4 regions of the Clostridium nitrophenolicum genome follow, and region 1 is predicted to be linked to each of the others. Evidence: riboswitches for the same ligand, from Rfam matches in the RefSeq annotation. Region 1 holds a riboswitch; each other region holds the start of a gene.
What was found. Region 1 has a riboswitch for cyclic di-GMP ahead of ACZ5N4_RS06555 (hypothetical protein). Riboswitches for the same ligand answer to the same signal wherever they lie in the genome.

Region 1 (3,199 bases):
CACTAAAACATGCAGCTCAAGCATGTGGTATGGGCTGCATTGGTAAAAATACCTTATTAATAAATCAAAAATATGGTAATAGACTTTATCTTGGAGCAGTAATTACAAATAAAGAATTAACTTCAGATGCTTTAGCACACAACTTATGTATTGAAAGGTGTAATATTTGTCTAAAATCATGCCCTCAATCTGCATTAGATGGTATTACAATAAATCAAAAAAGATGTAGACAAGTATGCGGTACCTCAACACCTGGTGGAGGAACTATATATTCGTGTTACACTTGTAGAAAAGTATGTCCATTCTCAAAAATATAATTAATTATTCTTAGTTCTTTGCTACTGAATAAAAGAATAGCAACACTATTTAAAATATGCAGGGATGGTACAAGAGACAACTAGTTGACGGAAAATGAAATAATGAGTTTAAGTAGTGGGTTTTAAAGGTCACGCTTTGCCTCCACCAGTTAAATCCACAACAAGCTAAAAGTCTTACTCTATGCGGCTTTTGTTATACATGTAGGATACTATCTTGTTGTGTAATGCATGGTGTTTTATTGGGCTGGCATGGATGCATAGAATTTACTGATTCCTAGTCTGATATAAAGAACAAATTTAAGAAAATAACAATCTTCACTCTAAAGTACAATCAAACTAAGAAGTTTTAGGAGGTTATCATGAATATTGACAAATTTTTAGAGATAGTAATACAGTCAGATGTTTCAAAACATAAGGAATTTTTCATACAAGTTATACGTCCAGCAATTGATATTTTAAAAAATGGAAATAGCCAGCCATATTTGGGCTGTAGTCGCTTTGGAGGCGCACCTGATTTGCCAGTAGGCACTGAATGGCCTACATATAATATGAAACCATACCGTTTTCTTGGTCAAATCAATTTTTCAGAAATTACAAGTACAGAAACGAGTCTTCCAAAAAGTGGACTTCTCAGCCTTTTCGTTGTAGATGATTCTGAAGGAGAGTGTTATTTGGAAACTTGGGATGAAGGATATATTCACGTAATATTTACTCCAGAGACTACAAACCTAGAGACTATTATGCCACCTAATTCTATTGTTGGTAAGGCAACTGTTATTGAGTTTTCCCCAACGATTGACATTCCGTATGATGAATACCAAGTGAAGAACTGGCCTTTCGATGAAGAAGAAAATGACATTTACAGCGAAATACGCGAATCTTTACATAAAAGTTCTGACTACCTTCTAGGGTACCCATCACATTGTACACTAGCTTATGATCCAACACCTGGAACAGAATGGATTTCACTGTTGACAATTAGTTCAGACGACAACCTTGAATGGTGTTGGCATGACGGCGATAAATTGATGGTATTTATCCAACGTGAACACCTTAAGAATTTGGACTTCAGCTCGCTTAAGGCTGATGCAGGTTAAAAAAGCCAATTTCTATAAATGAAGATTTCCAGGATATTGTTCTATAATTTACATTTGAGAGAGTTATATTCTTCAAAGATAAATGTAGCTTTATAAAAAAGTTTAACCGTTTTGAAAAAAGTTTAATTATTTATAAAAAAGTTGAATCGAAAATATTTATTAGGAATATACTACGTTTTGAGAATGTAGTGTGAAAAGTATCAAATAAATATAGGAATGTAAGAAACTGCACATTCTCATTTAAGGTGAGAGTGTGCAGTTTTTTTATTCTACAATCTCCCTGACTGTGTCCCTCAATCACCATAAAAGTCAGGAGTTCCAAGTCATCTGATGAGAGCTTTTTTAGTTTAGCGACCAATACCGGATCAACAATTGATTCAATCCACGCAAATCTCCCTGTCAGCTTATCATCATTAAACTCAGTCACCAGGGCTGGAAACCTGTTGATAATTGATGACTGTTCCGTATTATTTTCAATACCCTCTTGCGGATAGGGCTGTGTATGGTTTTCATAAATACTCACATCTGTAAATGATGCTACCTTTTCATGATTTCCGGCAGCCAGGCTATCATAGCACAAAAGTGCCTTAGACCCTATGGCTTTGCGTCTCCACCTTTAGGTGGATTTGCTCCTGGATTTTATTATGTGATGGATTATATCTATTCCTTCTATAATAGAGAAACAATTTCCAGAGTGTAGTTACGTAATGCTTAATCAGAAATCATTATGGTTTTAGGCTCAAGATATTCTTCGAGGCCATATATGCCACCCTCTCGGCCGATTCCAGATTGCTTAAAGCCACCATATGGAGCCCTCATTTCGAGAATAACATCATTAATGTAAACTGTTCCGGCAACAAGCTGAGAAGCAATTTGGTTCGCTTTTTCTATGTTAGAGGAACTTATATATGCCCCTAAGCCATACTCTGTATCGTTTGCAATTTCTATCGCTTCTTCCTCTGTTCTATACGTTAAAATAGATAGCACGGGTCCAAATATTTCTTCTCTAGCAATCGTCATATCTCTGGTTACATTTGCAAAAACTGTTGGTTTTACAAAATAACCTTTCTCTAAACCTTTTGGGTGTCCTTCCCCACCAATTACTAGATCCGCACCTTCCTCTATACCAATTTTGATATATCGCTGAACTCGTCTGTATTGATTTTCATTCATCATTGGACCAATGAAGGTGTCCTTTTCCCATGGATAGCCTACCTTAGTATTCTCGACAGCCACTTTAATGAGTTCTTTCACTTCATCAAGCCTATGTTCTGGTACCAGCAATCTGCTGCCGGCAATACACATTTGCCCATGATTTCCAAAACAACTCGTAACTGCACGAGGAATCGCTTTTGTCAAGTCAGCATCATCGAGAATGATATTTGCTGATTTGCCTCCCAATTCCAGAACTACTCTTTTCATTGTATCAACAGCACTATGCTGTATAGCTTTTGCGGTATTCACAGAGCCTGTAAATGAGATCATTGCAATATCCGGATTACGGGATAATTCAGCACCAACCGAAGTTCCCAACCCATATACAATATTAACTACACCGGCAGGCAGTCCAGCATCATTGAAGCATTCAGCCAATATTTGAGTCTGAATGGAGGAGAATTCACTGGCCTTCACAACTATCGTGCAGCCTGCCGATATGGCTGTAGCAACTTTTATAGCTATCTGAGAATTGTTTGCGTTCCAGGGCGTAATCGCAGCAATGACACCCAAAGGGTCAAGAACAACCTTTGCTTTCCCAATATACTTAGTAAATTCAAAAGCCTCCAT
Region 2 (3,199 bases), 590 kb from region 1:
TGAAAAGATATCACCATATGTAAACAATATGAAAAATCCTTCAAAGGACTTCCCTAAGGGAATGATAGCTCTTGCAGTAATGGTTGCTGTAACAGCATTACTTGGTTCCTTTGCAATGGGAATGATGTTTGATCCAAACAATATTCCAAAAGACTTAATGATGAATGGTGCATACTATTCATTCCAGAAATTAGGACAATACTATGGATTAGGAAACTTTTTCTTAATAATATATGCAATTGCAAACACACTAGCACAAATTTCAGCTTTAGCATTCTCAATAGATGCTCCAATAAAAGTTTTATTGGCTGACGTTGATAACAGATTCATACCAAAGTCATTAACTAAGATTAATGAAAATGGTACACCAGTTAACGGATATAAGTTAACTGCAATATTAGTTGGAACACTTATAATAGTGCCTGCACTTGGAATAGGTGATATGACATCATTATTTAACTGGCTATTAAGATTAAATGCGGTAGTTATGCCATTAAGATACTTATGGGTATTCTTTGCTTACATGGCATTAAAGAAAGCTGAAGAAGGTAAGTTCCAGGCAACTTATCAGTTCACTAAAAACAAGACATTTGGATTCCTAGCAGGATTATGGTGCTTTGGATTTACAGCCTTTGCTTGTATAATGGGTATGTTCCCTAAGGGAGTTAAAACTTACTCAAGTGAATGGTACTTCCAAATAACACTTAATGTATTAACTCCAATCGTATTATTAGGACTAGGATTAATACTACCGATGATAGCTAAAAAGACAAATAAAGAAGAAACTGAAAATACAGTAGCATAGAAATTAACTCCCTAGTTAAAGGCAAATAAAACCTTTAGCTAGAGAGTTTTTTAGTCTTATAATCATTCCGTTTTTGACTGAATTTAATGGAAAAATTTTAAAAAATAAAATTGACCACTAGAACTTGATACAAACAAAATGGCAAAAATTGTTGAAAATAAAAGTCGTATATGGTAAAATATTCATGGTTAATATTACTTATAATTTAATTATATGGAAACAATGAAGAGCTTTCTATAAATGGGCACCATGAAAGCTTTGAGTTAGTGGTGCAACCGGCCTGTATTTATTAAACAGATATTATAATGTTGTCTGTTTATAATTTAGGCCTTTTTTTATAATTATATATATTTGAGAGGGGGAGTATATGATGTGGTTAACTACATCATATAAAGTGTATGGGGAAATTAGGACTAAAAATACTAAAAAGAGTAGGATTAATATTTATTTTTTCAATGATCATATTGTTTGCAGCTAATTTATTTATATTTCGCCAGGTGTCTTTAAAGATACAAGAGGATGTAGCAAACTGTGCTAGTAAAGCAGTGAGTTCTGTTGATGGAGATAAGGTAGACAAGATTATTAAAAATAAATCTATGAACAGTAAAGAATATAAAGAAATAAAGGAATCTCTTATAATATATAAAAATGATGCAGATGTAAAATTTTTATATATTATGGGTAAAGGAGAAGATAACAGTGCCTACACTTTAGTGGATGCAAACGTAAAGAAAAGTGACAATCTTGGTGAAAAATACGGCCTTGAAAAAGAAATGTCTGAGGCATTTGATGGAAAAATAACTTCTTCAAAAAATCCTGTTGAAGATAAAGATGGTATACTTATGTCTGGATATGCACCTATTAAAAACTCTTCGGGTAAGATTATAGCTATTATGGGAGCGGATATAGATGTACACTTACATACATATACTAAAAAGATTATGTACATAAGTCTTATAGCTACAGCTTTTATTATGTCTATTTTGACTGCTTTAATGACTTTTAGCTTATCAAAGAAAATATCATCAAATGTAAGAAAGATCAAATACGGACTTGATAAAATGTCACAAGGGGACTTAACAACTTCTATAAACGTTAGGAGTGGAGATGAAATTGAGGATATAGCGACATATGTTGATAAAGTCAGGATGGATATTAAAAAAATTATTGAAGATATAGGGTTAAGCTCAAATAGGGTAAAACAGCAGACAGAAAATCTATCTGCTACATCAGAAGAACTAGCAGTTGCTTCTGAAACAGCTGCTGAATCTATTGATGACGGTGCACGAAATCTAAATGTACAGTCGGAACAAATGTCAACTATAAGTAATGCAATGGATAATTTTGGAGGGAAAATTAATCAAATTTCATCATTAGCTGAGAAGTTAAATTCTGAAGTTCAAATTATAAATAATAAGGCACAGGATAGCAATAAGGATTTATTAATTTTTGAACAATCAATTAAGAATGTAAATTTATCTTTTGGTGATGTAAGAGATAAAATAAAAGGCTTTAGTATGCACCTAAATGAAATCAGTAAAATAACTAATATCATAAATAGTATTGCAGAACAAACGAATTTACTTGCACTAAATGCGGCTATTGAGGCTGCAAGAGCTGGAGAAAGAGGAAGAGGCTTCTCAGTAGTTGCTGAAGAAATAAGAAAGTTAGCAGAACAATCAAAGAATTCATCACAGAACATAAATTCTTTAATTGGAGTTATTATAAATGAGGGAGAGTTGATTACTGAGACATCAGAAGATATGAATTATAAGCTTAATGATCAGATGGTAAAGCTTGATAAGTCTACAGATAGTCTTAAGACAGTTATAACCTATATAGAAGGGATTTTTCCTAAAATTAATGATATACACAATAATATAGTTGTTATTAATGAAGAAAAACAAAAGATAATTGAAGATACTAAAGCTGTATCTTCTGCATCGGGGAATATTTCATCTTCTGTAGAAGAAATATCATCCTCTACTCAGGAGATAAGTGGTTCCTCACAAGAAATAGCAAGTGCAGCTGAGCAGCTGACTGATATAACACAGGATATGATAAAACATATAGATAAATTTCAAATTTCTGAAGTGAAATAAAATGTAATATAGCTTTAACAAAGGTTATATTAAATGCAAAAACTAAAGCACAAGCAATAGATAGTTATATAGATGTGGAACTATCAATTTCAATAAAAATAATAGAGAATTTATTATATGAGCCTGTATTCTAAGTTAGATGCAGGCTCTTTGATGTATTCAAAATTACATTTAATGTGAAATTATGATTCCGCAATTTTTCATTCCTTATAGAATCCTTATAATTAGCTATTATGATTTAATTGTACAGGAGGTTGGTAAGAATGAAGGATTTAATTTTAGAAACAAAAAA
Region 3 (3,199 bases), 250 kb from region 1:
GTAATTAAGTATTTAGATAGAGATACAAACAAAGAAATTGCGTCACAAATTACTGACAAGAAGCTAATAGGAACAGAATACTCTACAACAGCGAAAGACATTGATGGATATGAGCTAGTTGAAGTACCAAGTAATGAAAAAGGTAAATATATAGACGGAACTACAGAAGTAGTATACTATTATGCTCCAAAAAAAGTAGCTGTACCACAAGATAAAATTGCAGACGGAGCATCGTTATTACCTAAAACTGGTGAAGGAAGTTCTATTCCATATTATGCTTTAGGAACATTGCTTTTAATTGCTGGATTAAGAATAAATTCAAGAAAAAGCAAAAAAATAGTGTAATTTAATAATTAGACCTCTATAATGTATTCTATATTAATATATTATAGAGGTTCTTTTTATTCGACTTTTAGAGTTCTTATAATTTGTACTGTCACTGTTGTGTTAGGGGGATGAAATTGAACTTATACAATACTAGGAGGTTATATGAGGAGAATAATTTCTACATTATTGATTTTTATAGGAATTGTAATAATTTGTTACCCTAAGCTATCAGAATATTATTATACGTATAAACAAAAAGAAATTATGAAGAAATTAGATTTGATTTACAAGGATAATATAGAGAATAGTGAAGATAAAACAAAATTGAAAACTAATAACAGTAATTTGCAGGAATCAAATAATAATTCTACATGCACAATTAAAATTGACAAAATAAATTTATATCAGCCTATTTTACAAGGGGCTTCACAAGAAAACTTAAGTGTTTCAATAGCATCTGTTAATACTGATGTTAAACCTGGTCAAGTTGGTAACTATGCTTTAGCAGGACATAGAAGTCATACTTATGGTAGAAATTTCAATAGATTATCAGAGATAGAGATAGGAGATAAAATAAAAATTTTTGATGGATCACAGGAATATGTATATACTGTGTATGAAAAATTTTTAGTAAAACCAGAAGAAACTTGGGTCTTAAATAGTAATAAAGTAGATAGAGAGATTACTTTGATAACATGTAATCCTATGATTAATCCAACAGGTCGTCTTATTATTAAAGGAAAAATTAAATGAAAATAGATAAAAAAGCAAAAAAAATAGTGAAAAAGATTTAAGTGTGTATTATAATATAGTTAAATAAAATTTTTTATCGAGTGATTCTTCACCGATAAAGGCAAAACTATCGAAAGGTAGTGACGCAAAGCTATAGGGCCTTAGGTATAAGTTATATTTATATCATGGCAGCCAGTTACCGAAAGGAGAATAGAATATGTTAAAAAAAGCTACTTGCTATTTTGTAATATTTATTTTTATGCTTTTATCTACGAAGCCGGTGTTAGCTTATTCAGATACTAGCATATTTGATAAAACTGAGTTAAATAAAGGACTTTTAAAGGTAAACTATAATGCAAACAAAGATGTTAAGACAAAAATAATGGTTCAAAAAGGGAACAATAAATATTTCTATAACTTAAAACCACAGACAAATATTCCACTTCAGTTAGGTAATGGTGAATATAATGTTGCTTTATTAGAAAATAGTAATGGTAATGAATACGTTGTAGTTAAATCAGAAAAAATAAATTTAGATTTAAAAAATGAAAATGATATTTACTTAAATTCAGTTGAAAATATAAACTGGAATCAAGAAATGAATGTAGTAAAAAAAGCACAAGAGCTAACTAAAAATTTAAAAACTGATGATGAAAAAATTAAGAGTATTTACGATTATGTCGTAAAGAATATAAGTTATGATTATAATAAAATAAGTCGTATAGATGATGAGTATGTTCCTGATGTAGAAAGTATTTTTAAATCTTCAAAAGGAATGTGCTATGATTATTCAGCTTTATTTGCAGCTATGTTAAGAAGTGTAGGTGTCCCAACAAAATTAGTAAAGGGATATAAAAATGATGTTAAAGCTTATCATGCTTGGAATGAAGTTTATTTAAATAACAAATGGGTTACTATAGACACAACATATGATTCAATTTTTAATAGTAAAAAATTAAACTATACAATGATTAAAAATAGTGATGAGTATTCTGTTTCAAAGAAATATTAGTTTTTGATAATTAATTATTAAATAAAAAAGCATCAATATTAGATGCTTTTTACATATTCAAAATAAAACCTGGCATCCTATATGATAGCCAGGTTTTACTTATTTAATCTAACTGTAACTCATCAAATCCATTTCCTTTTCCCCATGCATAGATTACAGGAACAAGGTTGACAAATGCAGATTTATCTACTTTTGCAACATAATTTTTAACAACCATTGCCTCTCGGGTAGAGCAAATCAAGATAACTTTTCTTTTAGGTTTATTAGAATAAGCACCTAAAATTTGACCAATACTAACTCCGCGGTTAATTGTATTCATGATAAAATTAGAAATTTCATCTGTTTCACTACTAAGGATAACCATTTTTACCAAAGATGATCCAAAACCGAACAGGATGGTATCAACTGCTTTTGTATATATCATCTGCATAATAATAGCATATAATATTGCAGTATGTCCAAAAACAAATCCAGACAAGACAAGAACGCATATATCGATAATAAGTAGAATTTGTCCAATGCTTATATAGGGAAATATCTTCTTATGAATTATTTTAGCAAGAGTATCTGAGCTCCCTTGTGAAAAGCCTTTTTTTAGTACTAAACCCATACCGACACCTGCAATAATTCCATAGTATATGCAGTATAATAATTTATCACTAGGAGCAAGATCAATAAAGTTCAAATTAAGGTTATCAAAGAAGATTAATATAATTGGATATGTGATAGATAAAAGAATAATCTTTAAAGCTTCTTTTTTGCCTAGAACAATCCAGGCTGCTGTCAAAACTAAAATACATAGGGAGTAATAAATAAATGTATATTTAATATTTATCATTTTAGCTAATATAAGTGAAATACCTGTAAAGCCCCCTACAACTAGTCCACCTGGTTTTAAGATTGATGTAACCGCAAAGGCTTGAAGAATACATCCGCAATATACAATAATATAGTCTATAATGCTTTTGCTATTTTTTTCTTTCATATATTTCTTTCCTCCTTTCAGTGGTCACACTGGGTAATTAACCCCTGCTCGTTCCCACTCGCAAAATTACCCGTTAAAGTCCATTTAGGACTTTAACCTCCTTTTATCAATTACTTTTGTAATTGATATTAAAAACAAGTATA
Region 4 (3,199 bases), 1.8 Mb from region 1:
CCCGTTATGTACTGGATTTGTTAGTTCAAAAAATGTTTCTGATTTTATCTTCCTCTCCTGTGAAGATGATATACTTGCAGAAGTACCTAAAACAAAGGACTTCTACGTATTACTTCTTTGTATCAACACAATAGTCTCCGCATGTATTCCGCTTTATTCAGTTTTCAAGGAACAACGGCTTGTCAGCCTGTCAAAACACACTGTATGACAGTATGCTTTGATAGATTGGCAATAGTTTAAAAGAAATGAGCGCATGAGAAAATCACATGCCCTTTTCCCTTAAATCTCAAAATCCAGTATCATTTGTAACAATGCTGTTGTAAGATGTTCCTGCCTGTCCTTATCCACAACGTAGTATTTCTTCCCGTATTCATCTGAAAGAATCTTTGTAGACAACTTTGCTATGTAACCCTCGTAATGTTTCAAAATCTTTTGCATCGCCATAGCGTCACCTTCTGTAGCTGCTTTAATTGTGGTATATGGCAGGAGATTTTTTTGTTTCTTCACAGGTCTTCACCCTCCAATCGCCTTTTTAATGTTGCCAAAGCACTGATACGGCTGCGGTAAATAGTGCTACGGTTTTTTCCAAGTTCCAATGCTATTTCAGCGTCAGACATTTCTAGAAAGTAGAACATCAGAAGAATGTTCCGTTTTTCTTCCGGTAGGCTGTCCAAAGCATTTGCAACCGCTTCATTCCCGACCTCCACATGGAATTTCAGAATCAGATAATACTTACCGTCCAGATGGTAGGTATCTAAAGTTTGCAGATGGTTCAGTTCCTTTTTCGGCAGTTCGGAAAACGGGCATTCTTTACGAAATTTTCTTCCGGAAGAACGGCGGCAGTTACTTTGTGTGCGAATCATGACCTTTCTTGCCAAACAATCAAATTGGTACTGAATAGTTGTCTGGAAATCACGGTTGGCCTGTTCTGTCAGCTCCTTTACCGGAATGGAATTGAAAGAAGATGGCTTCATAGAATATCACCCCCTTTCCAGCCAGCAGGGAGAGAAACTTCGGTTTCTCTTGCCCCCTTTCGCACTGACTCTCACCGGAGAGGTGATATTTGTTGCGTTTTTCAGAAAATATTTTGAGATATTTTTGAGAATCAAAAAAGGCACACAAACAGACTGTTTTTATCTGCATGTGTGCCTTTTTCATTTTTCTTATGTATTATTAAAAAACATATAAATGTTTGCTTTTTCCTATAATAAAGGAATACTTTTTTTACATTATTAGAAATTGGATTTAACTGACCAATCATACTATTCATGGGCTTGCCCCCTTGTAACTGCCATAAACCTAAATAGATAACCCCCTGTTTATTCTCTGTATAAGCCAAACCGTTACAGCAAGGTAACGGTTCCTCCCTTAACTGCTGGCAGTTATATACACGCATAAAAATACCCGCCAAACTCATGTTTTTTTTATTTGGCGAGTAGTTCATTTTGACTTTCGTCTATAAAGGTTTCTTCTAAATATATTCTCACTAAATGAGCAAAAGGAAAACCTGCCGTAAAGGGCAGGTTTTATACGTAATTCTTTACAGTAGCTAGACTATCATCGTGCTTTGACACCTTAGATCCTCGGCTTTGCGTCCTTGTCTTTCGGCAAGTTTGCCCTTTGACTAAATTCTATTTTATTTTCAAAATCTTGATGAGGATATAGAAATAGCGCCTCGATAATCTGATTTTTGTCATATCCAAGTGCTTTCATTTCATGTAGAAAGCGCTGTATTGTAAGCCGAACCAGTTCCTGACGTCTGCACATAATCTTTTGTTGATCTTTAATCACTAAATAACCTTTTCCTTTGTGGCTTTCCACCAAGCCTTCATGCACCAAAGAAATCATGGCATGCTGTACTGTGTTCGCGTTTACGTGAACTTCGGACGCTATTTTTCGTACTGAAGGAATTGGCATACCTGGTGCCAGTTCACCAGATAAAATCATATTTTGAAAGTGATTATGTAATTGCAAATAAATGGGTATCTCACTGTTGATGTTCATTCCACTGTCCGTCCTCCTGTATCATCCTTTGGCCTGTATCCAGATTTATGACTTGATCCGCCAGCCCACACATACGCTCGGTGAAAGTTATGATTAGGAGTACAGCCATGTAATGTATATCATCCTTCTTATGATTACTTCCTGTGTTTTTTTCCTGCATTTTTCGCTACCGTAGTTTTATCCTCGAAGCCTTTCATACAAAGCAACATAACGATTGATAGTGCTACCATAATGAGTAGGACACCGATTTCTACAGAAAGATTAAACGTGAGTGTACCGTCTCCCGTAAACTTGATAATTCCAAGGCCAGCGGTAATAGGATAGTAATCAGTCAATGCTCTGCCTGCTATAAAAATGCCACAGAAACCGTAAACAAATGCTAATCCAGTCCCGGCAAGAAAGCCGTTTTGTTTTCTACTAAAAAAAATGATGATAGGCAACACAGCCAGATAACAGCAAAGTCCTAATCCAATGAGTTGAAAGAACGATTTCATTATAAGAACCGGAGACATATCTCCATGGCAGAACAGCGCACCTAAGACAAATGTACATAGAAAGCTAAAAAAACCGTACAATGCAGTAACAAGCCCAACTGTAATCACTTTTCCCGCCAATAATTTACGAAATGGAATCGGTACAGTCAACATATTTTTCAATGTATGATCCACATACTCACGGTTTATGATATAGCCTCCGATCAGAACAATCATAAACGGAAAAGCCATGCTGAAGTTATTCCATATGACGCTGTTTGTATAACTTTCATACTGCATTATTTCATTACCACTGTTCTGCTGGAAAGCGGCTAAAAGTGCTGAAAACAACACGGCTACAATGCCGACCCAAAGAATGCTGTAGCGCTTAAGCTTTTGAAATTCTGTAATAATTATATTAATCATAGTTTCCTCCTAATCTTCCTGCTTTTTAAATATGAATGAAATCAGCAGGACTGATATTACCGCTATTAAGAACAGTATGCCTGCACAAACCGGAGTGGACAGCATATAGGGTTTTCTCATTGCAAGATATTCCGCGGTAAGTCCGCTCCAATAGGATGTCCACCAGCGCATAATGACTGGTGCGGGCAACACGGTAATAAGAGCATTGTTAGAAGCGAATTTTAACATGTTAAGTGATATGCCAAAATTTAAGATAGAATAAATAAAGGCAATTAAAATGGAAAAAATATAGCTTT

Region 2: another riboswitch for cyclic di-GMP. It lies ahead of ACZ5N4_RS09330 (methyl-accepting chemotaxis protein); the one in region 1 lies ahead of ACZ5N4_RS06555 (hypothetical protein).
Region 3: another riboswitch for cyclic di-GMP. It lies ahead of ACZ5N4_RS05325 (transglutaminase-like domain-containing protein); the one in region 1 lies ahead of ACZ5N4_RS06555 (hypothetical protein).
Region 4: another riboswitch for cyclic di-GMP. It lies ahead of ACZ5N4_RS15540 (hypothetical protein); the one in region 1 lies ahead of ACZ5N4_RS06555 (hypothetical protein).

What each region holds. Positions count from the first base shown of each region.
Region 1 is NZ_AP042469.1:1,414,918-1,418,116, forward strand. Features, by position in the region: gene ACZ5N4_RS06545 (4Fe-4S binding protein) at 1-317, shown strand, start outside; gene ACZ5N4_RS06550 (YwqG family protein) at 677-1,414, shown strand; gene ACZ5N4_RS06555 (hypothetical protein) at 1,545-1,994, opposite strand; cyclic di-GMP riboswitch class I at 1,968-2,055, opposite strand; gene ACZ5N4_RS06560 (aldehyde dehydrogenase family protein) at 2,126-3,199, opposite strand, start outside.
Region 2 is NZ_AP042469.1:2,008,103-2,011,301, forward strand. Features, by position in the region: gene ACZ5N4_RS09325 (amino acid permease) at 1-805, shown strand, start outside; cyclic di-GMP riboswitch class II at 1,012-1,094, shown strand; gene ACZ5N4_RS09330 (methyl-accepting chemotaxis protein) at 1,204-2,907, shown strand; gene ACZ5N4_RS09335 (lantibiotic protection ABC transporter ATP-binding protein) at 3,171-3,199, shown strand, end outside.
Region 3 is NZ_AP042469.1:1,165,235-1,168,433, forward strand. Features, by position in the region: gene ACZ5N4_RS05315 (MucBP domain-containing protein) at 1-345, shown strand, start outside; gene ACZ5N4_RS05320 (class D sortase) at 490-1,080, shown strand; cyclic di-GMP riboswitch class I at 1,170-1,263, shown strand; gene ACZ5N4_RS05325 (transglutaminase-like domain-containing protein) at 1,277-2,071, shown strand; gene ACZ5N4_RS05330 (YitT family protein) at 2,175-3,056, opposite strand.
Region 4 is NZ_AP042469.1:3,264,346-3,267,544, forward strand. Features, by position in the region: gene ACZ5N4_RS15530 (helix-turn-helix domain-containing protein) at 280-507, opposite strand; gene ACZ5N4_RS15535 (RNA polymerase sigma factor) at 504-974, opposite strand; gene ACZ5N4_RS15540 (hypothetical protein) at 1,106-1,417, opposite strand; cyclic di-GMP riboswitch class I at 1,542-1,628, opposite strand; partial or broken gene ACZ5N4_RS15545 (GntR family transcriptional regulator) at 1,801-2,004, opposite strand; gene ACZ5N4_RS15550 (ABC transporter permease) at 2,139-2,903, opposite strand; gene ACZ5N4_RS15555 (ABC transporter permease) at 2,913-3,199, opposite strand, start outside.